Linked DNA regions of Thiorhodovibrio frisius. The protein of the gene in region 1 interacts with the protein of each later gene in a pairwise test. Links are inferred from orthologs where the notes say so. Each region holds a gene or a part of one and is shown on either strand. Other genes may lie near its edges.

Evidence for each region.
Region 2: the proteins of ftsH (region 1) and hflC interact in binary tests that used the Escherichia coli proteins (3 or more experiments, as listed by UniProt). The link is inferred for Thiorhodovibrio frisius from one-to-one orthologs.

The regions. Positions count from the first base shown.
Region 1 is NZ_CP121471.1:1,554,938-1,572,175, forward strand. The notes cover bases 14,234-17,130. They hold ftsH (ATP-dependent zinc metalloprotease FtsH), read left to right. Parts: upstream 14,234-14,664; coding sequence 14,665-16,596; downstream 16,597-17,130. Other genes in these bases: Thiofri_RS07295 (RlmE family RNA methyltransferase), read left to right, coding at 14,234-14,455; folP (dihydropteroate synthase), read left to right, coding at 16,593-17,130. Also shown: Thiofri_RS07250 (Y-family DNA polymerase), read left to right, coding at 1-1,243; Thiofri_RS07255 (chemotaxis protein CheB), read left to right, coding at 1,638-4,604; Thiofri_RS07260 (PAS domain S-box protein), read left to right, coding at 4,689-8,141; Thiofri_RS07265 (histidine kinase), read left to right, coding at 8,138-9,751; Thiofri_RS07270 (response regulator), read left to right, coding at 9,751-10,446; Thiofri_RS07275 (rhodanese-like domain-containing protein), read left to right, coding at 10,477-10,950; Thiofri_RS07280 (NAD(P)H-binding protein), read right to left, coding at 10,984-11,901; Thiofri_RS07285 (high-potential iron-sulfur protein), read left to right, coding at 12,277-12,621; Thiofri_RS07290 (hypothetical protein), read left to right, coding at 12,923-13,714; more of Thiofri_RS07295, read left to right, coding at 13,808-14,233; more of folP, read left to right, coding at 17,131-17,238. UniProt on the Escherichia coli protein: Acts as a processive, ATP-dependent zinc metallopeptidase for both cytoplasmic and membrane proteins. Plays a role in the quality control of integral membrane proteins.
Region 2 is NZ_CP121471.1:752,520-758,606, reverse strand. The notes cover bases 504-3,502. They hold hflC (protease modulator HflC), read right to left. Parts: upstream 2,467-3,502; coding sequence 1,540-2,466; downstream 504-1,539. Other genes in these bases: hflK (FtsH protease activity modulator HflK), read right to left, coding at 2,466-3,502; Thiofri_RS03800 (DUF2065 domain-containing protein), read right to left, coding at 1,305-1,490; Thiofri_RS03805 (ATP phosphoribosyltransferase regulatory subunit), read right to left, coding at 504-1,201. Also shown: more of Thiofri_RS03805, read right to left, coding at 1-503; more of hflK, read right to left, coding at 3,503-3,641; ribosome rescue GTPase HflX, read right to left, coding at 3,880-5,196; RNA chaperone Hfq, read right to left, coding at 5,221-5,478; tRNA (adenosine(37)-N6)-dimethylallyltransferase MiaA, read right to left, coding at 5,745-6,087.

The DNA.
Region 1 (17,238 bases):
TGGCGGTGCCCAAGCCTTCTATCGCGCTGTGGTTGAGGCAGCCGCAGCTCTCGGCTATCAAGCACAGGTCTGCATGGCGCCGACGCCCGGGGGTGCTCTGCTGCTGGCGGCCTGGGGCTGCGAGGAAATCCTTGTCCGCCCCGAGGATCTGCGCCGGCGGCTGGCTGCACTGCCACCGCTGGCGCTGGGTTTGAATGCGCGCGCCCAAGCCGACTGCCAGCGCATGGGCCTAGGCTGCATTGGCGATCTGCTGGCATTGCCGCGCGCCGGTCTGGCCCTGCGTTTTGGCACCGCGCTGGTGGACAGGCTCGAAGCTGTGCTGGGCGAAAAGCCTGATCCGCGACTGCCGTTTGTCCCGCCGGATCGCTTTCATGGCGAGCTGGAATTGCCGGTTGAGATACAGGAGACGGACGCGCTCATCTTTGCCTGCCGGCGGCTGCTGGCGGAGCTTTGCCGTTTGTTGCAGGCGCGCCAGGCGGTGGTGTCGATGCTCTACTGGACCTGGCTTCATGCCGAGGGGCAGAGCACGGCGCTGCGCCTCGGCAGCGCCAGACCCGAGGCCGACCTAGAGTCCTGGACGTGGTTGCTGCGCGCGCGTCTGGCCGCTGCGCCGGTGGTGGCGCCGGTGCGGGCGATTGTGCTCGCGAGCGATCCTTTTCAGATGATCACCCTGCACACTGGCGATTTGTTTGCGCACCATGAAGGGAGCCGTCACTATGGGGCTGATCTGCTCGATCGGCTGCGCGCACGTCTTGGCGAGGAGGCGGTTAAGACCTTGGCGCTGGTGGACGATCACCGCCCCGAGCGGGCCTGGCGCTGGATGAAACCAAGTTCGCCCCCGGGCGATGATGACCGGCCCGGGGGGCAGCCCGCTGACCTCCAGCCAATTTCAGGACGCGGGCGCGATGAGCGGCCGCTGTGGCTGTTGCAGCAACCGCTGCGTCTGCGCTTGCGCGACGGGTGTCTGTGGTTGGCCGACTCTGCCGCAGCGGCGATGCTGCCCGGGTTGGCGCGGGCGCAGCCGCTCAGATTCAGTGGTGGGCGTGAACGCATTGAAACCGGCTGGTGGGATGCGCATCCGGTGGCGCGAGATTACTTCAGCGTGCAGGCGGCAAACGGAGAAAGATTCTGGGTCTATCGCCGCCTGGCCGGGGATAGTACGCCGGGTCATGGCAGGCCGGCGCAGGCCCCTGGTGGCGAGGTGCATGCAGGCTGGTATCTGCATGGCGCTTTCGGGTTGTGAACTCAAAAAAAATCGATGCCTTGCGGTGACAAGTCCGCCGCTTTGCATGGTCGGACCGCGCCCTTTTCGATAGCAAGCCGCTGATGGCACGAGTATGATGTTGGGCCAATTCGCTCAATAAAGCGGCCGATGAGCAGGCCGTCAGCCTGGCGGTTTTCTAGCGGCAGCGGTCAAGATGCTCCGGCATTGCTAACCCGCGTGCGAGATTTTCGAATGGGCGCGCAACAGCGCCAAGGCGTATAGGTTCACAAAAGCTATGTCGACTCACCAAGAGCCTGTCACCGATCAAGCTGATGATGATCAAGCTGTGACAGATCAAACTGCACCAGATCAAGCTGCACCAGATCAAACTGTAACGGACCAACCGGGTCAAGAGGACCTGGCGAGCGCCACAATGGTGCCGGATGACGAAAAAGGGCGCTACATCGTCGCCGTTGGTGCCTCGGCCGGCGGACTCGATGCGCTGGAGCGGTTCTTTCAGGCGCTGCCCGAGCGTTCCGGAGCGGCCTATGTGGTGATTCAGCACCTCTCGCCAGACCATAAGAGCATGATGGCCAATCTGTTGGCGCGTCATACGCTGATGCCGGTGGTGACGGTTGAGGACGGGATGAAGATCGAGACTGATCGGGTGCATCTGATTCCGCCGGCCAGCATGATGAGTATCGCCAACAACGAGCTGCGCCTGAGTCCCAAGAACCCCCGTGGCCTGACCCTGCCGATTGATCTGTTCTTCACCGCCCTGGGGCGGGAGTTCGGCAAATACGCTATCGGTGTGGTGCTCTCCGGCACCGGCTCGGACGGTACCCGAGGTGCCGTGGCCATTAATGATGCCGGCGGTTTTCTGCTGGCCCAGGAGCCTGAAACAGCCAAGTTTGACGGCATGCCGCGCAGTGCCATCGCCACCGGTCTGGTCGATGCCATCCTGCCGCCGGAAGAACTCGGTCCGCGCATTCTCGACCACATCAGCCAGGTTGCGCGCATTAGCATACGCAGCAATCGTGCCACGGTTGGCTACGACAAGGACAATGCGCTCGAAGAGACCATGCATCTGCTCTATCACCAGGGCGGGATCAATTTTCGCGAGTACAAGCCGGCCACCGTGATGCGCCGCATCGAGCGACGCATGCAAGTGCGTCATGTGCCAGATCTGGAAAACTACGCTCGTCTGCTCGACGGCGACCGCACCGAACTCAACGCCCTGCGGCGCGAGTTGCTGATTCCGGTCACCAATTTTTTTCGCGATCCGGAGTCTTTCGAAACCCTGGCGCAGAATGCGATTCACACCATTGTGCAAGAGCGCGGCGAGGCGCAGGCTATCCGTGCCTGGGTGCCGGCTACCTCCACCGGCGAGGAGGCCTACTCCATTGCCATCTTGTTTGCCGAGGCATTCGATCGTTTAAAGCGGTGGCCAAACTTCAAGTTGTTCGCCACGGATGTTGAACAGCACAATGTCGATGTTGGCAGTGCGGGAGTGTTTTCCGAGGCCATTACTGCCGAGGTCTCGCCCGAGCGGCTGGAGCGTTGGTTCTACAAACGCGGCAATCATTTTGTGGTGAAGAACGAAATTCGCCAGAGCATTGTGTTTGCGCGCCACAATCTGCTGGAAGACCCGCCGTTCACCCGCATGGACCTGGTCACCTGCCGTAATCTGCTGATTTATTTCCGCAGCGAGGCGCAGGAACGGGCGTTGCGGCGCATGCAATATGCACTCGCGCCCGGTGGTTTCATGTTCCTGGGCTCGAGCGAGACCCTGGCCGGTCTCCAGTCGGACTTCACCGCTGTTAGTTCCAAGCACAAGATTTACCGCATCCTGCGGCATGTCTCGCTGCCGCTTGATCCGTCGTCTTCATCCCTGGGGCGCTATTCAAACATGGCGGGCAAACCGCGTGCGGTCAACAAGCCGGGCCGTGGCATGACGGATGCTGTGGCCATTGATGCCGGTCAGTCGTTGCTCCTGCGCAGCTATGCACCCAACACCCTGCTGCTGAACTCCAACAACGAGTTGTTGCATGTATTCGGCGACGTCGGTCGTTACCTGCGTTTCAGTGAAGGGGCGGTGTCGCTTGATTTGCCCAAGCTGCTGCCGGCGCAGGTGGCGCCTGTGGCGCAGGCCCTGCTGCACAAGGCAGCCCGGGGCGCCGAGCCGCTGCGCTCTGATGTGCTCAGCCTGAAACTGTCCGATGGCGAGTCCGAACGCTTGCGCCTGGTGGTGCGGCGGGTCGAGATCGAGCAGCGCGAGCCCTATCTGCTGCTATCCTTCGAGCCCATGGCCGCTGAGAGCATTTCCGTGCACAGCCCCGGTGGCATGGAAACCATGGACCTCAATCACGAGACCGCTGATCGAGTCGAGACACTCGAGCGCGAACTGGCGGCGACGCGCGAGAGCTTGCAGGCCACAATCGAGGAACTCGAAACTGCCAACGAGGAACTCCAGGCCACCAATGAAGAACTCATGGCCTCGAACGAAGAACTGCAAAGCTCCAACGAGGAGCTGCAGTCGGTCAACGAGGAACTCTACACCGTCAATGCCGAGAACCAGGAAAAGATCGAAATCCTCAACCGGCTAAATGCCGATCTCGACGGTATGGCCAAGGCTGCGGCCATTGCCACAGTCTTTGTCGACTCCGATTTGCGTCTGACGCGCTTCACTCCCGAGGCCACGGGGCTGTTTAAGATTCGCGATGGCGATCTTGGCCGCAACATCGATGATTTTAGCAATTTGCTCAATTATCCAAACTTTATCGAAGAGTTGCGCAATACCATTCAAAGCGGTGAGATGCTGCAGCGCGAGATTACTGCGAGTAACGGGCGCGTTTATTTAGTGCGGGTGCTGCCCTATGCGGTGCGTCGCGGCGATGCGCGCGGCGCGGTGGCGACCTTCATTGATGTCACGACACTGCACGACATCAAGCATTTGCAGGCGGTACTGAATTCCCTGCCCGAGAGTGTCGCAGTGCTCGATTCGCATGGTGAAATCACCATGGTGAACGATGCGTGGCGGAAATTCGCGCACCACACCGGCGATCAGGATCTGCAACAACATGGTGTCGGAGTAAATTATCTCGATATGTGCGAGTCTCCGGACGCAAGCCCGGACGCAAACCCGGATGAGATCAAGGACGGGAGCAAGAAGGAGCAGGTCGCGCTGGCGGCGAGATCGGGCATCGAAGCGGTGCTGTCAGGAGCAAAGAGCGGCTTTTCGATGGAGTACCCGTGTTGCCTGGACGAGCGCGAACATCGCCTTGTGATGCACGTTGCGCCGATTCGTCATCCTGCAGGGGGCTTGATTATTAGCCATGTCGATCTGACGCAATCCTTGCAGGATGGTGACAACCTTGGTGCAGAGGGTGACGAAAGCTGAGGGTCTATCAGTTAAACCACGAGTGCCGTGTCAACACGATTGCGACCGTGCGTTTTTGAGGAGCATTCGCTTCCGAGGCGATGAATGAATCAATTCGATCAAAAGTTCCCGCTCAAGGATGAGGATAACAATGTCACGCAGGCGCAGGATGTGCGCGAACAAGCGCTCCAAGCACTGCGCGACGGACGCTACGATCTGGCCGAGGAGGTGCTTGCCCGGGGCGAGTTAAATCTCGAAACCGTTGTGGAGAATCTTCGCATTTATCATGCGGAGCTGCTGATCCAGAACGAAGAGCTGCGCCGCAGCGAAAGTGGGCGCGAGGAAGCCCTGGCGCGCTTCACCACCTTTTTCAATTCGCTGCCGATCGCCGAGCTGATCGTTGATGCGCAAGGGTTGATTATGGACGCTAACCCGGAAGCCAGCCGGGTGTTCGCGCTCAAGCCGACACACTTGCATCAGCACTTTTTTGTGCGGCTGGTGGATGAAAAAGACCGCGGCCAGGTGATTCAGGCCTGGTCCCGTCTCGACACCGATCAGACCGTTGTGCTCCATGCGTTGCGCTTTCTCAGCGACGGCGATCACTTTTTTGTTGGCGATCTGCATGTTGCGCGACTGAGTTTCGAGCGTGACAGCCGTCGGAGGTTCCTGTGTGCGGTGATTGATCGCACCGAAGAAGAAAAACACCGCGCTGATCTCGGCGTGGCTTACCAAAGTTTGCGCGATAGCGAGGAGCGCTATCGGGTGCTGGCCGAGTTTAGCCCGGACTGGGAATATTGGTCCTCGGCCGATGGCGATTTCCTCTATATATCGCCTGCCTGTGAAGGGATCACGGGTTTTCCGGCGGAAGATTTCCTTGAAGACCGACATTTGATCGAGCGCCTGATTCACGAGGATGACCGTGAGCTGTGGCGAGAACATTTCAACCGTGAGTGCGGTATCCCCATCAGTGGCCCGCAGAAGCTGGAGCTTCGGCTGTTCGACCGCAATGGCAAGCTGCACTGGATTGAACATGTGTGCACGCCCGTTTCGGGTGCGGATGGGCGTGACCTCGGGCGTCGCGGTGTGAATCGGGACATTACCGAACGCAAGCTGGCCGAGGAGGCGCGGGCGCGCGGCGAGGCGTTGCTGCGCGCGACCGGGCGCATGGCGCGGGTGGGTGGCTGGGAGCTGGATGCGGCAACTGGCCAGATTATCTGGACGGATTCGACCCGGGATATTCATGAAGTCAGTGAGACGTTCTCACCCAGTCTGGCGCAGGCCATCGGCTTTTTTCATCCGCACGATCGCGACAGCGTGCACCAGGCCATTGAGCGCGCGTTGCGCGAGGGTGTGGAGTTCGCGCTCGAAGTCCGGCTGACTACCGCCAGGGGGCAGGCCCTGTGGGTGAAGATCGCGGGCGATCCGGTGTACCGGGATGGTGAAGGCAAGGGCGGAATCCTTAAGCTGATCGGCTCGCTACAGGATATTACTGAGCGGATCGATGCTGACAATGCCCTGCGGGAGCATGAGCTTCAGTATCGGGCGCTGTTCGAGTCGGCGAGTGAGGGCATGAGCCTGTTGGCCGAGGGGCGCTTTATCAAATTCAATCAAGCCGCCCTGCGCATGCTCGGATATCAGGATGAGTCCGCGCTCATTGGCACGAGGCCGTGGGAGATTTCGCCCGCGACCCAACCGGATGGCGAGACATCGATCACCAAGGCCAAGGCGCTGGTGGAGCAGGCGCTTGAGAGCGGATCTGCGCATACCTATTGGGATCATCAGCGAGCGGATGGTGGCGCGATCACGGTCGAGCTCAATCTCAGCCGGATCGAGCTACAGGGAAAGCCGGCGATCTTGGCTGCCTGGCGCGATATGACCGACGAGCGGGCCGCGCGCGAACGCGAAGTGCGCACGCAGACCGTGTTTGAAAAGACTTCCGAAGGGATCGTCTTCACCGACGCCGAAACCCGCATCCTGATGGTGAATCAGGCATTTAGCGAGATTACCGGCTACAGCGAGGACGAAGTGCTGGGCAAGACGCCACAGATGCTGCGTTCAGGCCGCCATGATGATGCCTTCTATAAGGCCATGTGGACGTCGATCGAGGAAACCGGCTCCTGGCGTGGTGAGTTTTGGAACCGACGCAAGAGCGGGGAGGTTTATCCGCAGCAGTCGACCATCAGCGCAATGCATAACGATGCCGGCGAGTTGACCGGCTACATCGGCGTTTTTGGTGATCTGAGCAGCCTGCGCCGCTCGGAGGAGGCGCTCTACCGCCTTGCCCATCACGACATTCTGACAGGTCTGCCAAATCGCGCTCTGCTGCGCGCGAGCCTGGAACAGTCCCTGGCGCGCGCGCGTCGCAGCAAGAAATTGCTGGCACTGCTGTATCTCGATCTTGATCTGTTCAAGAACGTGAACGAAACCCTGGGCCATCCGGTCGGCGATCAGCTGCTGCAGCAGGTCGCGACGGCGATGCAGAAAGCGATTGGCGACAGCTGTCTGATCGCCCGCGTCGGCGGCGACGAGTTCATGGTGGTGGCCGAGGATCTGGCCGAACCCAGCGTCGCGGGGCGACTGGCGGCGCGTATTTTGAACTGTTTTGCCGAACCTTTCAGTGCTGATGATCGCGAGCTGTTCATCACCGCAAGTATCGGTATCAGTTTGTTTCCAGCCGACGGTGACGACATCGACGAGCTACAGAGCCACGCCGATCTGGCCATGTACCAGGCCAAGGAGCATGGCCGCAATACCTACCGCTTCTTCGAGGCCACCATGACCTCGGGGGTCAGCGACCGCCTGCGGCTCGAAAGTGCCCTGCGCGGCGCCCTGGCGCGCGATCAACTCTGGCTCGCCTACCAGCCGCAGATCGCACTCGAGGATGAAACCCTGGTCGGGGTGGAAGCGCTGCTGCGCTGGCAGCATCCGGAGCTCGGTTTGATCTCACCCGGCGTGTTCATCCCCATTGCCGAGGAAACCGGACTGATTCGCGAGATTGGCGACTGGGTGCTGGAGCAGGGAGTGCGCCAACTCGCGCAATGGGACCGGGACGGCATCAAGGTGCCGCGCCTTGCCATCAATCTGGCGATGCCGCAGATGGAGAGTCCTGAGCTGGTGGCCCAGGTCCGCGGGGTGCTCGAGCGCACTGGTGTCAGCGCCAACCGCATCGAGCTCGAAGTGACCGAGTCCATGCTGATGCGCAACATCGATCAAGTGCGGGCAAATCTCGAAGCGCTGCGTGAGATGGGTGTGTATCTGGCTATCGACGACTTTGGCTCTGGGTACTCCTCGTTGCGCTATCTCAAGCGTCTGCCCATCCACCGGCTGAAGATCGATCGCAGCTTTGTCGAGCAACTCACGCAGGACCCCAATGACGACGCCATTGTGCGCGCGGTGATTGTTCTGGGCCGCAGCCTCGGCCTGGCGGTGCTGGCGGAGGGGGTGGAAACCCGCGCACAGGCAGACTTCCTTGCAGCAGAAGGCTGTCATGAGGTGCAGGGTTTTCTGTTCGGGCGACCGGTGCCGCCGGAGGAGATCAGCGCGCGCTTGCGGGCATGAATCCCTCTGAGAGCATCCCGGTTCGCGGCCCCAGGGTCCCTGAGCTGCTGCGCTCGGCGCGTCTGCTCGGGCCGCTGATGACAGTGCCGGGGGTGCTCTTTGTTGCTGTTTTGGCGCTAATCCTGCATTGGCTTCGTTTCCCGCCCGCAGCCGGTGTCTGGCTGTTTGTGGCGCTGGCCGCACTTGGCGTGGCGCTGCTTGCCGCGCTTGTGGTGGGGCAGCGGTTGTATGCGCAGTTGCTGCGCCCGCTCGCGCATCTGGAGGAATCAGTCGCGCGCGTGTGCCAGGGCGAACCTGGGGCGAGTGAATCCCTGCGCTACGCCGGGGTGCTGGGGAAAATGGCGCGTGATATCGGCAGTCTGAATGCCGAGCTGACCGACTTGTACGAAGACATGGACGCGCGCGTCGCACGCCAAACCACAAGGCTTGCGCAGAAAACCGCCTCGCTCAAAATTCTCTACGATGTCGCCGCTGGTATCACTACGGCTGACAGTCTCGAGGAAATGCTGCTGCGCTTTTTGCGCGTACTGAAAGAGATGGTCAATGGTCGCGCCGCCACCGTGCGGCTGTTGATGCCGGATGGTCAGCAGCGTCTGATCGGTTCCATCGGTCTGGATAACGACCTCATCGCTAGCACGGACAAATCCCCTGTCGATCTGTGCCTGTGCGGCACGGTGCTAATCCCCGGCGAGATTCTGTGTGACCATGATGCCCGCTATTGCTCGCGCATTTATGGTCGGCGAATGTTCGGCAGCGATGAGATTGAAGTGGTGACAGTGCCGCTCAAGCATCACGATGAACTCTTTGGTGCCTACAGCATTTTTGTCGATCGTCCGGGCGTGTCCGTACGTGAGGATATTCTGGAATTGCTGCGGACCATCGGTCAGCACATCGGCGTGGCTATCGCCAAGCATCGCTCGGATGAGGAAGCGCGGCGGCTGTCGATTGTCGAGGAACGCAGCACCCTGGCGCACGAGCTGCACGATTCCCTGGCGCAGACGCTGGCCAGCTTGCGGCTAAAGGTGCGCATGCTCCAGGATGCTTTGGTCGATACCGAATTGCCAAGCGATGCGCGAGTCGATCTCAACCGCCTGCGCAATGGCATCGACGAGGCTCATGGCGAATTGCGTGAACTCCTCGGCAGCTTTCGTGCGCCACTGGATCGTCGTGGTCTGCTGCCGGCACTGGAACATCTGGCCCAGCGTTTTCGCCAGGAGACCAATATCCCGACCTTCTTCCAGGCGAGTTGCCGTCACCTCGAACTCTCTGCGGCCGAGGAATTACATATTCTGCGCATCGCACAGGAGGCCCTCAATAACGTGCGTAAGCACGCCGATGCGCAGACGGTTCGGCTGCTGCTGATGCAGGAGTCAGATGGCCGCGCCGCGCTGCTGGTGGAGGACGATGGCGTAGGTTTTGCGCAGCCGGAGCATCAGGGCGCGCCGGGCGAACATATCGGGCTGTCCATTCTTGAAGAACGCGCCCGGCGCATCGGTGCCGATCTGAGCATCGAGACCGAGCCGGGGGAGGGTACCCGGGTGGAACTGCGCTTCGGTGCGGGTAAAGTCGGTACTGAAAATCATAGCGCCCCGGCGCGGCGGGCTGCCTGATGCGGGTGCTGCTGATCGATGACCATGCGCTCTTTCGCGTCGGCCTGCTGGAGTTGCTTGAGCGCCGTGGCATTGAGGTCATAGACGCAGTCGGCGACTGGGAAGTCGGCCTGCGCCTGGCGCGCGATTGCGGTCCGGACGTGGTGCTGCTCGATCTGCGCATGCCGGTGATGGGCGGGATCGATGTGCTTAAGCGCATGCGCGCCGAGGGCATTGAACGGCGCGTGGCCATGCTGACCACCAGTACCGATGAGCGCGACCTGATCGGCTCTCTTCAAGCGGGAGCCAACGGCTATCTGCTAAAGGACATGGAACCGGACGAGTTGGTCGCCGCATTGCGCGATATCCTTGCCGGCGAAACTGTGGTGGCGAAAGAATTAACCGGCGTGCTGGCGCGCGCGGTGCGCGATGAGAACACCACGCCGGTGAAAGAACCGCGCTTTTCCGATCTGACCCCACGCGAGATGGAAATTCTCTGCCAGCTTGCGGCCGGGCTCAGCAACAAAGCCATCGCGCGCGAACTTGGCATCAGCGACGGCACCGTGAAGCTGCATGTTAAAGCCATTCTGCGCAAGCTCGAGGTGCGCTCGCGGGTCGAGGCGGCGGTGATCGCGGTGGAACGTGGCCTGTGTGCAGAGACCTCGTCAAAGCCGGGTGCTGATGCAATTGCCGGTCTTTCCCGCAGTCATAGCTGAAGCAATCATTAATGAACACCTATTTGGACGATGAAAAAATTTATTGAACTCATTCAGCACTGTCTGACCGACGTGCGCGAGATCATGCCCTGGGATCTCGAAGAACGATTGCAGGAAAATCCGCAGATGCTGATTCTCGACGTGCGCGAGCCGGATGAATTCGACGCCATGCACATTGTCGGCTCCATCCATGTGCCGCGCGGCATTCTGGAGTCGGCCTGCGAATGGGACTATGAGGAGACGGTGCCCGAGTTGGTGCAGGCGCGTGATCGGGAAATCGTGGTGGTGTGCCGCTCTGGAAATCGCAGCGTGCTGGCGGCCCACTCGATGCAAGTGCTGGGTTACACCAATGTGGTCTCGCTACAGACCGGCCTGAGCGGGTGGAAAGACTATGAGCAGCCGCTGGTGAATGGCGCCGGCGAGGATGTCGACCTCGATGACGCCGATGTGTATTTTACACCCCGGGTGCGCCCGGAGCAGCTCAAGCCGCGTTCGGGCAACTGATGGCTAGCCAAGATACTGCTAGCCGAGATACTGCTAGCCGAGATACTTTAGCGCAGCGGTATTGAAGGGCGCGGGCCTGATGCCAAGCCGGCTGAAGCCGTCCTCAGTGCAGCAGTTACCGACGACCAGCATTTTGAGCTGATCGCGGGTCACAGGAAACCACTGAAAGCGCTCCATCACGGCGGCTATCGGGGCAATTAGCATGACCGGTGCCGGCAGCATGGTCTTCTTCTTGCCGCTTGCCGCAGCGATGGTGGTCAGTATCTCCTTCCAACTCACCTCGCTCGGGCCGCAGAGCGCATAGGTCTGCCCGATGGTGTCAGCGCCTGTGAGCGCGGTGGCGAAGGCTGCGGCCACATCCTCTACCCAAACCGGCCCGAGCTTGAACTGCCCGGCCTTGAGCGGCAGCAGGCCCTGGTAAAATAGCGGCGCCGGAACCGGGCCGTCGATCAGTTCGGCCTTGAGCTGGCTGCAGAACTCCATGCGCCCATTGGGTTCGCCGAAGATCACCGAGGGGCGGAAAATGCTCCACTCGAGCCCGGAGTCTTTGAGCGCAGCCTCGGCTTGGAGCTTGGTGCGTTGATAAGGTGTCTCGCCAGCATCAATCCCATTGGCGCTCATCAGCAGGAAACGCGCGACGCCTGCCGCTTTTGCGGCGGCGATGCTGCGCTCGACTCCCTGGAACTGTAGCAGTTCGAAGGTGATGCCCGCAGCTGCGTTCTCGCGCAGCAGGCCAACCAGATAGATCACTGCATCGCTCCCCGCGATGCAGCTGCGCAGGCTGTCGGGGTCTTCAAGCCGGCCTTCAATCCGGGTGCATTGGGGGTGTTCGGGCGCCTTCGCGCCGCTGCCCGGGCGCACCAGCAGCCTCAGATGATGGCCGTCCGCCAGTAGTCGATCAACAACCGCCTGGCCGACAAAGCCAGTACCGCCGATGATGGAAATATTCATGGATGAAGCTCCGAAGCCGCGATGGATAGGGCAGAAATGCCGTCAGTCGATTGGCGATTCAAGTGATGGCTGAACTGGCGAGCGTTGGTCGGTATACCTGATCCTGTTCTGCCTCGTTAGAATCGAGCCTACTGGCAGAAGCATCTGCTCGGCGCGGGTAACTTCGTGACCGGGCCGCTGATGGTAGATTGGGGTGCAAAAAATGGAAATTCGCCTTTTGGTGAACTTTGATGCAAAATGCCGGGTCGGAATAGGCGGCATGGGCCGCTTTTCCGTCTTAAGGCAAGCCCTGGGGCCTGGTTGCCCCAACGGCCCATGAAATTTTGTCGCGCACCGGCGCGACTTCAAGTCTACAGCTAGTTTAGGAGATGACAAATGTCCGATAAGCCAATGAATCAAAGCCGTCGTGATGCTGTCAAGGTGGTTCTCGGTGGTCTCGCGACCGTTCCGTTGATGAACCTCGTCGGCATGGCGGCCGCGCAGGCCGAGGAATTGCCGCATCTTGATCCGGCCACCAATCAAATGGCGGCCCAGCTGAAGTACGTTGAGGATGCCACCGCAGCGACGGAGCGCAAGACGGACGCGGATCACTGCGCCAATTGCATGTTCCAGATGCCGGAAAGTGCTGATGCATACATTCCCTGCACCTTGTTCACTGGGTTCTCCGTGAACCGGAATGGCTGGTGCTCCTCGTATTCTCCTAGGCCGGCCGCTTCCTGATCCGTCTCGCGGATCTTTGGCTGAGAAGCGCGGGCGGCATCCTCTACCGATACCGCCCGCGTCTATGCGTGCCGGAAAATGCCGTTTCTGGCGTTTGGTTTGCCTTCAAGCCCTTATTCGCCTAACTGCGAGTTCCCAACCCGCTTTTTGAACTGCCAGCTGCGGACATCTGGCCTCTGCTAGTTTGTTTCCCGTTTGACTGGGCACGCAGATCGCAGCGGCCTGTGCGTGATGCAATGCCGTGCTCGCGGCATGCGTCTGATCTGTGTCATCCGTTTTTCTTTCCGTGACAGGCTCCAAAATGACAACCGCAACCTATGCCGCAGGTGCACCGGAGAAGCGCCACCTGCTGCTTCGTGCGCTGATTTGGGCCATCATCGGCGTCATTTACGCGCCGCTGTTCGTGGCACTCCAAGACCTTTTTCTCCTGACGAATCTTGGCCCCTGGGCCTTGGTGCCTGCTGCGGCCCTTGCGGGTGGCGCGGGTGCCATGCTCTACGGTGCGCGCCAGGTGGCCATTGCCGCGAGCCTAGTCGGGGTGTCGACCGGGTCGATAATATTGCTGATTCCTGGCGCTGCCACGGAACTTTGGCAGCCGGCGCTGGCTGGACTGGTGGCCGGCGTTGTTGGCGGTTTGTTTGTGAGTTTTCCCAGTATTTGTACTTCTCATGTGGTGGCAAAGGCGGTGACAGGCATCGTCTCGGGGGCCTTGTGCGGCGCTTTGCTGGCGTTGGCGGCACCCTATGTTCCTTTGGTGCGGTTCGAGATTGTCACCGTGGCATTTTTGGTCTCGGTCAATGGTGTTCTCTATGTCGTGACCATTCAGCCCTGGGTTCGCCTACTGGCCCGGATTGACGCAGTAGACAATCGCTGGAAAGAGGCATTGGTGATCGGTGTGGTTTCCATGCTCACCGCCGCGAGCGTTTGGATTGTGTCAAAGTCGATCGCGGGCGATGTGTCGAGCCCAATGGCCATGGCGCTGATGGCCTTGCCGGACCGGTTGCCGGGTACGCTAATGGCGGGCGCTGTCGCCGGCGCCATCACGGGCGGGCTGCTCGAGATTTTCCGTTTTCGCTGGGTCTTTGACGTTTAGCGCGATGACGGGTCAGGGTTTTTCCTTAGCTTGCGCCGCCCGGCGTGGTTGAGGGATCAATCACCGCTTTCTTGGAGGGTCGGTTCAAGCACAATGGCGGTGCGAAGCAAAAGCAGCCAGCGCTGGCTTGAGCGCCAGCGTCGTGACCCCTATGTCAAGCAGGCGCAATCCGAGGGTTATCGCTCGCGGGCTGCCTATAAGTTCCTGGAAATCGACGCGAAAGACCGGCTGCTGCGCCCGGGAATGCGGGTGCTTGACCTGGGCGCTGCCCCAGGCGGCTGGTCACAGGTTCTGGCGGCTGGTGTTGGGAGTCGTGGGCAGGTGATTGCACTTGACCTGTTGCCGATGGACCCTGTGCCGGGCGTGGTTTTTATTCAGGGGGATTTCACCGAGGATGAGCCCCTGGAACGGATCCATGCGGCTCTGAATGGAGAATTTGTTGACCTTGTGCTTTCCGACATGGCCCCAAATATCTCGGGAATGCGGGCGGTGGATCAACCGCGCTCAGTGCATCTTTGCGAGTTGGCACTGGACTTGGCAACCAGAGTGCTGCAATCTGGCGGTCATCTGGTGATCAAGGCGTTTCATGGCGAAGGGTTTGACCAACTGGTGCGCGAATTGCGACGCTGTTTCGAGCGGGTCGTCACGCGCAAGCCAGACGCCTCGCGGGCCAACAGCCGTGAAACCTATCTGGTTGCCACGGGTTTTCGCTCAGCATGCCGATCGCCGGTTCGGGGTTGATTCCCTAAGGGTCATCAAGCGAATTCTCCGGCAGCTGATATCATCGATGAGGTGTGAAGCCTCGGCGATGAGGTGTGAAGCTCTGGATAGCGGGCTGACGGGTCGGGCTGATCGACGACGGGTCGGGCTGATCGACGACGGGTCGGGCTGATCGACAAGGTGTCCGGCAATGCTGGACAAATTTTGGAGAGACTGTGTCTGTGAGTGATATGGCAAAGAATCTGCTTCTGTGGGTGGTCATCGCGATTGTGCTGATGTCCGTCTTTAATAATTTCACAACGGCTCCAAGCACGCCGCGGACCATGGCCTACTCGGATTTTCTCGAGCAGGTGCAGCAGGGTCAGGTCAAGGAGGTGGTGGTGACGGGGCGCACCATTGAAGGTGTGGGTGTCGATGGCCACAAGTTCACCACCTACAGCCCGGGCGACGATGGTTTGGTGGGCGACCTGCTTAACAACAATGTTGAGATCAAAGCCGCGCCACCCGAGAAGCAGTCGCTGTTGATGCAGATACTGATCAACTGGTTCCCGCTGTTTATACTGATCGGCCTGTGGATTTTCTTCATGCGCCAGATGCAGGGCGGCGCCGGCGGGCGCGGTGCCATGTCCTTTGGCAAGAGCAAGGCGCGCATGTTGAGCGAGGACCAGGTTAAGGTCACTTTTGCTGATGTGGCCGGAGCCGAGGAAGCCAAAGACGAAGTCGTCGAGGTGGTCGATTTCCTCAAAGACCCATCCAAGTTCCAGAAACTCGGTGGCAAGATTCCCAAAGGCGTGCTCATGGTCGGCCCGCCTGGCACCGGTAAAACGCTGCTTGCGCGCGCGATTGCCGGTGAGGCCAAGGTCCCTTTCTTCACCATCTCAGGTTCGGACTTTGTCGAGATGTTCGTCGGCGTCGGTGCCTCGCGCGTGCGCGATATGTTCGAACAGGCCAAAAAGCACGCGCCCTGCATTATTTTTATCGATGAGATCGACGCCGTCGGTCGTCATCGCGGTGCCGGCCTTGGCGGCGGCCATGACGAGCGCGAGCAGACGCTGAACCAACTGCTGGTGGAGATGGACGGCTTTGAGGGGACCGAAGGCGTCATTGTCATTGCCGCTACCAACAGACCCGATGTGCTCGACCCGGCGCTGCTGCGGCCCGGTCGCTTTGACCGTCAGGTGGTCGTGCCCCTGCCCGATGTGCGCGGACGCGAGCAGATTCTGAAGGTCCACATGCGCAAGGTGCCGACCGCCGAGGATGTGAAGGCGTCCATCCTCGCGCGCGGCACGCCCGGTTTCTCGGGTGCCGATCTGGCCAATCTGGTCAATGAGGCAGCGCTTTTTGCCGCCCGCTCCAACAAGCGCTTGGTGGATATGCAGGACCTTGAAAAGGCGAAGGACAAGATCATGATGGGCGCCGAGCGGCGCTCCATGGTGATGTCTGATGATGAGAAGAAGCTCACTGCTTATCATGAGTCTGGCCACGCCATCGTCGGGCGCTTGGTGCCCCAGCATGATCCGGTGCACAAAGTCAGCATCATTCCGCGCGGACGGGCGCTGGGCGTGACGCTGTTTTTGCCCGAGGATGACCGCTTTAGCTACAGCAAGCAGCGGCTTGAGAGTCAAATCTCCAGTCTGTTCGGCGGGCGCATTGCCGAGGAACTGATCTTCGGACCGGAGATGGTCACCACGGGCGCATCAAACGACATCCAGCGTGCCACTGAGCTGGCGCGCAACATGGTCACCCGCTGGGGCCTGTCGGACAGGCTCGGCCCGCTGGCCTACGGTGAGGACGAGCAGGAAGTTTTTCTCGGCCACTCGGTCACTCAGCACAAGTCGGTGTCCGATGAGACCTCGCACGTGATCGACGAAGAAGTGCGCAGTTTCATTGATCGCAACTATGAGCGCGCCAAGAACCTGCTGAATGAGAACATGGAGAAGCTCCACAACATGGCCGCCGCGCTGATCAAGTACGAGACCATTGACCTGGAGCAGATCAACGACATCATGGAAGGCCGTCCGCCGCGCCCGCCCAAGGATTGGGACAAGGAAGATGCGCAGCATCCACCCGGCGGCAGTGCCGATGCTCCGGTGACTTCGGACGAGGATGGTAAGCCCGTCAGCGGCATTGGTCCAATCGGCGGTCCCGCAGGCGAGCATTGACGCTCGATCTCACTCAGCCCTCTGTCATGGGCGTGCTCAATGTCACGCCCGATTCCTTCTCTGATGGCGGGCGCTACGCCCAGATAGATGCCGCCTGCGCGCACGCGCAGGCTATGACCGAGGCCGGGGCGAAAATCATCGATATCGGCGGCGAGTCAACCCGGCCCGGCGCTGCCGTTGTCGCCGCGGCCGAGCAGCTTGATCGCGTCATCCCGGTAATTGAACGCATCGCGCCCACCCTGGGCGCGGTGATTTCTATCGACACCTCCGATCCTGTTGTGATGCGCGAGGCCGTCGGTGCTGGTGCCGGCATCATTAACGACATTCGCGCCCTGCGCGAGCCTGGTGCCATGGCCACGGCCGTCGAGTTGCAAGTCCCTGTCGTGCTGATGCACATGCGCGGCGACCCCGCGACCATGCAGCAGAACCCGGATTACGACGATGTGGTGGCCGAGGTGGCGGGATTTTTGCGCGCGCGGCTGAAGGCTGCTGAAGATGCTGGCATGGCGAGGGATAATCTTCTGATCGACCCCGGATTTGGTTTCGGCAAGCGCTTGGAGCATAATTTGGCGCTTTTGGCGGGGCTTAACTCCTTGCTTGCACTAGGCGCGCCGGTGCTGGTTGGGCTGTCGCGCAAGTCCA
Region 2 (6,087 bases), 810 kb from region 1 along the record:
AGCCCTTGCCAGCCTCCACAGGGACCAGCTGCCAGCGTCCGTCGCAATAGTCGATCCGCTGCTCGCAGCCAAGATCACCCGGGCTGCCATGTTGTCCGGGCAGCCAGGTCAGTACCCGCCGACCGGATGCCCGCAATTCGCCGATCAGTGCCTGCAACTCAGGGTCATGATCGTTCGGCGCCAGCACGGCCGCGGCATGATCCGACAATGCCGCTGGTGCGGCAAGCTCAATCAGACCTTTGAGATCGGTACTAAAACCCACCGCTGGGCGGGCGTGGCCAAAAAACTCCCCAATAGCGTCGTAACGCCCGCCGCGCGCGATTTCGAGTCCCCAGCCGGGCGCAAAGGCGGCAAAGACCACCCCGGTTTTGTAGGTGTAACCGCGCAGCTCGCCGAGATCGAAATGCACCGGCACTTGCGGTAACCAGGCATGCAAGGCGCCGGCAATCTGGCGCAGATTCTCGATTGCCCGATGCACGGAGTCCTGCGCCCGCGCCAGCCGCTCACCGGCGCGCTCGAGCGCATCATCGCCGTTCAGCTCGACCAGCGCCAGCAGCATATCCGCCACCGCAGGCTGCACGCCAGCCTCATCAAGCAGCGCATCAAGCTCAGTACTGGCCTTGCGCTGTAGGATACCAAAGAGCGCCATTTCCTGCTCCCGCGTCAGCCCCGCTTGTTCGGCAAGGCCACGAAAGATGCCCACATGCCCGAGATCGAGATAGGCGGAGCTGATCCCGGCGGTCTCGAGGGTGGTCAGAAGCAGCCTGAGAATTTCGACATCGCTCTCAGCTCCGGCATGGCCGTAAATGTCAGCACCGATTTGCATCGGGCTGCGGGTACCGGCAAAGCCGTCCGAGCGGGTGTGCAGCACAGTGCCGAGATAGCACAGCCGTGTCGGTTCCTCGCGCCGCAACTGATGCGCATCGATGCGCGCCACCTGCGGGGTCATGTCGGCACGAATGCCGAGCAGACGCCCGCTGAGTTGATCGGTCAGCTTGAAGGTCTGGAGATCGAGATCGCGCCCGGTGCCGGTCAGCAGGCTCTCGAGATAATCGATAAAGGGCGGAATCACCAGATCATAGCCCCAGGTATCGAACAGATCGAGCAGGCAGCGGCGCAGACGCTCCATGTCGCGCGCCTGTTGGGGCAGAATTTCCTCAATGCCGGCCGGGAGCAGCCAGCGGTCCTGATGTATTGTCATGGCCTGGTTGCCGGGGTCAGGGTGCGGTGACGAAACAGCGAGAGCTGTGCGGGCGACAGCGGCCCGAGGGTGCGGAATTGGAGATCATGGGGCAAGTTGTCAGCTAACGAACGAAGTAGAGCAGCGTGACACCACCGGCCATGCTGAGCAGGCCCGCAATACGCAGACTGCGATCCGTCTGGCGCGCCACGTCTTCCATCATCTGGCGCATAGCCCTGGGCGCCACGAAGGGCATGATCCCCTCGATGACGAACACCAAAGCCAGCGCCGCCAGGAAATCATGCCACATCGCAAACCAAGCCCAGACCCGGCGTCAGCCAATACCGGCACGCGCGCATCTAGCGCACGCGCAGACGGCTGTCCGCGCCAGTGCCAGCCCCGTCCGGGGAGACGGCCGCGCCCTGCTGATTGTTGAAGTAACGGAAAAACTCCGAGTCTGGCGCCAACACCATGGTCGTGTCCTTGCCCAAGAAAGATTTCCGGTAGGCATCCAGGCTGCGGTAGAAGGCATAGAACTCGCGGTCCTGCTCAAAGGCATCCGCGTAGACCTGCGCCGCCTTGGCATCTCCCAGACCTCGGGTTTCTTCTGACTCCTTATAGGCATCGGCAAGAGTGACCGTGCGCTGGCGGTCGGCATCGGCGCGGATGCGCTCAGCGGCCTCGTGACCCTTGGCGCGCAGATCGCTCGCCACCCGCTCACGCTCGGCGCGCATGCGGTTGTAGACGGACTCGCTGACCTCGGGTGGCAGGTCGATCTTCTTCACCCGCACATCAACCACCTCGACGCCCAACTCTGTGGCCTGGGTGTCGAGTTTACTGGTCAGCACCTGCATCAGTTCCAGGCGGTCTTCCGAGACCACCTCCTGAATGGTGCGTCGGCCAAACTCGTCACGCAGGCTGGTGTTAATGCGCTCGGCCAGCAGGCGCGCGGCGCGGGCGCTGTCGCCGCCGGTGGAGCGGAAAAACTGCGCCGCATTATTGATGCGCCATTTGGCGTAAGAATCGACGATCACGTCTTTCTTCTCGATGGTGAGGAAGCGCTCAGGCTGGGAGTCAAGCGTGCGGATGCGCGCGTCGAATTTGATCACCTTGTTCAGCACCGGCACCTTCCAGTGCAGACCCGGCTGATATTCCGACCCGACGATTTCACCCAGGCGGAGTTTGATCGCGATCTCCCACTGATACACGATAAAGGCCGAAGCGGCGACCGCCCCGACAAGCACCAGGACGGCGACGCCCGAGAGGAGTTTCATGCGGTCCGTCATCAGCGGGTCCTCCGTTCGCGATTCACATTGCGCATCGGCCGTTGGGCCGTCGAGCTGCTCGTGTCGCTACTCGAGGCGCTCGACAAGTCGCCGGTTGAGGTCTTGCCACCACCTGCGCCCGTGTTTTTCATCAGTTGATCCAGCGGCAGATACATCAGGCTATTGCTGTCGGGAACATCAATCAGCACCTTCTGGCTGTCGCCGATGACATCCTCCATTGCAGCCAGATACAGACGCTCACGCATCACCTCAGGTGCCTTGCGATATTCCGTCAGCACCGCCAGGAAGCGCGAACTCTCACCCTCGGCCTCGGCAATGACTTGATCGCGATAAGCCTTGGCATCAGCGATCACCCGGGCCGCTTCACCGCGTGCCTGCGGCAGAATCTGATTGGAGTAAGCCTCGGCCTGGTTCTCGGAGCGCTCCTTGTCCTCGCGCGCCTTAATGGCGTCATCGAAAGCCTCTTTGACCTGCTCCGGTGGCTTGGCTGGCTGCATGTTGATAGAGGTGACCAGGAGCCCGGTCTTGTACTCTTTGATCAGGGCCTGGACGCGCTCGCGGATGGTCGCCGCCACGGCGCTGCGGCCCTCAGTCAGGATGAAGTCGAGCTTGCTGCCACCGATGGTCTTGCGCACCACGGTCTCGGTCACATCACGCAGGGTTTTCTCGGGATTCTGATCCTGGAACAGGTAATTGGACGCATCCTCGATGCGCGACTGCACAGTCAGCTCGACATCGACGATGTTTTCGTCCTGGGTCAGCATCAGGGCTTTATGGCTGAAGGACGAAATCTCGTCAACATTGACAATTTCGACCTGCTCAACCGGCCAGGGCCAGTGCCAGTGCGGGCCAGGCTGGGTGGTTCTTTCATAGACACCAAAGCGCAGCACCACGCCGCGCTCGGCCGGGTCGACGATGTAAATGCCGGTGGCGAGCCAGAGCACCAGAAGCACACCGATGACGATGCCGACGGCCCATGCCCCAAGCGGCCCGACAGGTGAACCACCACCGGAGCCCCCACCAGCACCAGAACCGCCCGAATCGCCACCGAACAGGCCTTTCATTTTGTCCTGCAAATTGCGCACGATCTCATCAAGATCGGGCGGTCCACCCTGGTTTCCCTGCTGGGACCCCCAAGGGTCTTTGCCTCCGCCTCCCGGCTCATTCCAGGCCATAGTGTCTCCGTCTGGGCTAATAATTAGAAGGTGCTGATGCATGCTGCGCCACGACCATCAAACGGGCATTTTAGGTATTCCAGGCCCCGGCGACAATGCGCGGCCTCACCATACAGGAAATTCTGCCGCCTAGCGCTTTCGCTTACCCGCTTCGCGGCGGGCAGCCCCTTGCCTGACTCGGCGCATAAAGTCACCTCTGCAAACTGACAGCCGGCATATTTGTTCGCGGACAACAACCTTATTGGCAAGCGGCCTCAAGTGTTGTCCCGGCCGCAGGCGCCCGCGCATCCAGAAGCCGACCATGACGCTTCAACTCTCTGCGCAGGCGTTCGCGGTCGATCATCACCGCCATGGTCCAGCCGCCATCCGCCCTGGCTTCTTCAGCGAGAATTTGCCCGTGGCGATAGAGCCAGGCGCGCAGGGCGCCTTCTGAAGGATTAAGCTCGAGCTGACAGTTTTCAACCTGGCCGCGAAAACGCTCGGCCAGTGCGTCAATGAGAAGCTCCACGCCATCACCCGTGCGCGCAGACAGCCACACCGTCGTCACCTGCCCCGCCGCGTCGCGATCCACTCGCGGCCCCTGGTCCGCGAGCTGGTCGATTTTGTTCATCACCCGCAGGCGCGCAATGCCCTCGGTGCCGATCTCCATCAGCACCTGTTCGACATCCCGCTCGCAACGCTCACGCTCATTGCCAGCGGCGTCGATGACATGCAGCAGCAATGCCGCCGAGCGCGTTTCCTGCAAGGTCGCGCGGAAGGCCGCGACCAGCTCGTGCGGCAACTGGCTAATGAATCCGACCGTATCCGCCACCACCACGGCCGGTGCATTAGGCAGCTCCAGGCGACGCAGCGTTGGGTCCAGAGTCGCGAACAGCTGATCGGCCTGAAACACCCCGGCCGCAGTCAGGCGATTGAACAGGGTGGACTTGCCGGCATTGGTGTAGCCCACCAGAGACACTGTGGCGATCTCGGCGCGATCCCGCGCCTGGCGCCCCTGGGCGCGCTGGGTCTCAATGCGCTCGAGGCGCTTGTTCAAGGCAACAATGCGCTGGCCGAGCAGGCGCCGGTCGGTCTCGAGCTGGGTTTCACCCGGCCCGCGCAGGCCGATACCACCCTTCTGGCGCTCGAGATGGGTCCAGCCGCGCACCAGGCGAGTCGACAGATGCCGCAGTTGCGCCAGTTCCACCTGGAGTTTGCCCTCGAACGAGCGCGCGCGCCGAGCGAAAATATCCAAAATCAACCCGTTGCGATCCACCACACGGCAGGATAATCGGCGCTCCAGGTTACGTTCCTGCGCCGGACTCAGGGCATGATCAAAAATCACAAGCTCCGCGTCAGTCGCGGCCACCTGCTCGGCCAGCTCAGCCGCCTTGCCCTGTCCAACGAAAAAGCGCGGGTCGGGGGCATCACGCGTGCCAGTGACCAAGCCCACCTCAAGCGCCCCGGCCGCCTCGACAAGGAGGCGGAATTCGGTCGTCTCCTCGGCGTCGAGCTTTCTGCCGATGGCAAGCTGCACCAAAAGCGCGCGCTCGCCCGCGTCCGGTCGCTCAAACATCGCGACCACATCGCAGCTGTTGCCTCATTCCGCTTCGGACTCGTCCGGCTCGGCGTCATCATCTGGATAGGACCATTTGACGTTGCGCGAGGGCACCACGGTGGAAATTGCGTGTTTGTAGATCATCTGGCTGACGTTATTTTTGAGCAAGACCACGAACTGATCGAAGGATTCGATCTGCCCCTGGAGCTTGATGCCATTGACCAGAAAAATCGAAACCGCCACGCGCTCTTTGCGCAGTGCGTTCAAAAATGGGTCCTGAAGACTGTGCCCCTTCGACATACTGAAATACTCTATTGTTGTTTGGGTCCGCTTTCGTCAGCAATGTCCGCTGCACCTATGAAAAACGGATTTCGCTGATACGTTATCACAGAGCCACCGGTGCCTGATCAACTCCATGGCTTGCGATCTCTGGCTTGAGTCTTGAAAAACGCCGGCTTTTCATTCTTCGGGATGGCTGGGACCATAGGTGCTCAGCAAAATATGCGCCATACTAAGATCATGCTTCGGTCTTCTATCCGCCGACTAGCCTAAAAAGTTCGCTCGCATCAACTCGCGCCAATGCCAGCGCAGGCCAGCCTTTCCAGTGCCTGATCGAGCAAAGGCGCACCCTCGGGCAACCACAGGCAGTCGCTTTCCGAGCGCAGCCAGGTCAGCTGTCGCTTGGCAAGTTGCCGCGTTGCCGTGATGGCGAGTTCGCGCATGCGCGCGAAATCATAGTCGCCATCAAGATAGTGCCACATTTGCCGATAGCCAACGGCACGCATTGACGGCAAAGTGGGATGCAAGTCACCACGCACGCGCAAAGACTCCACCTCGGCCTCAAACCCCGCTGCCAGCATGGCGTCGAAACGCGCGGCAATGCGCTCACGCAAGGCATGGCGTTCGCGC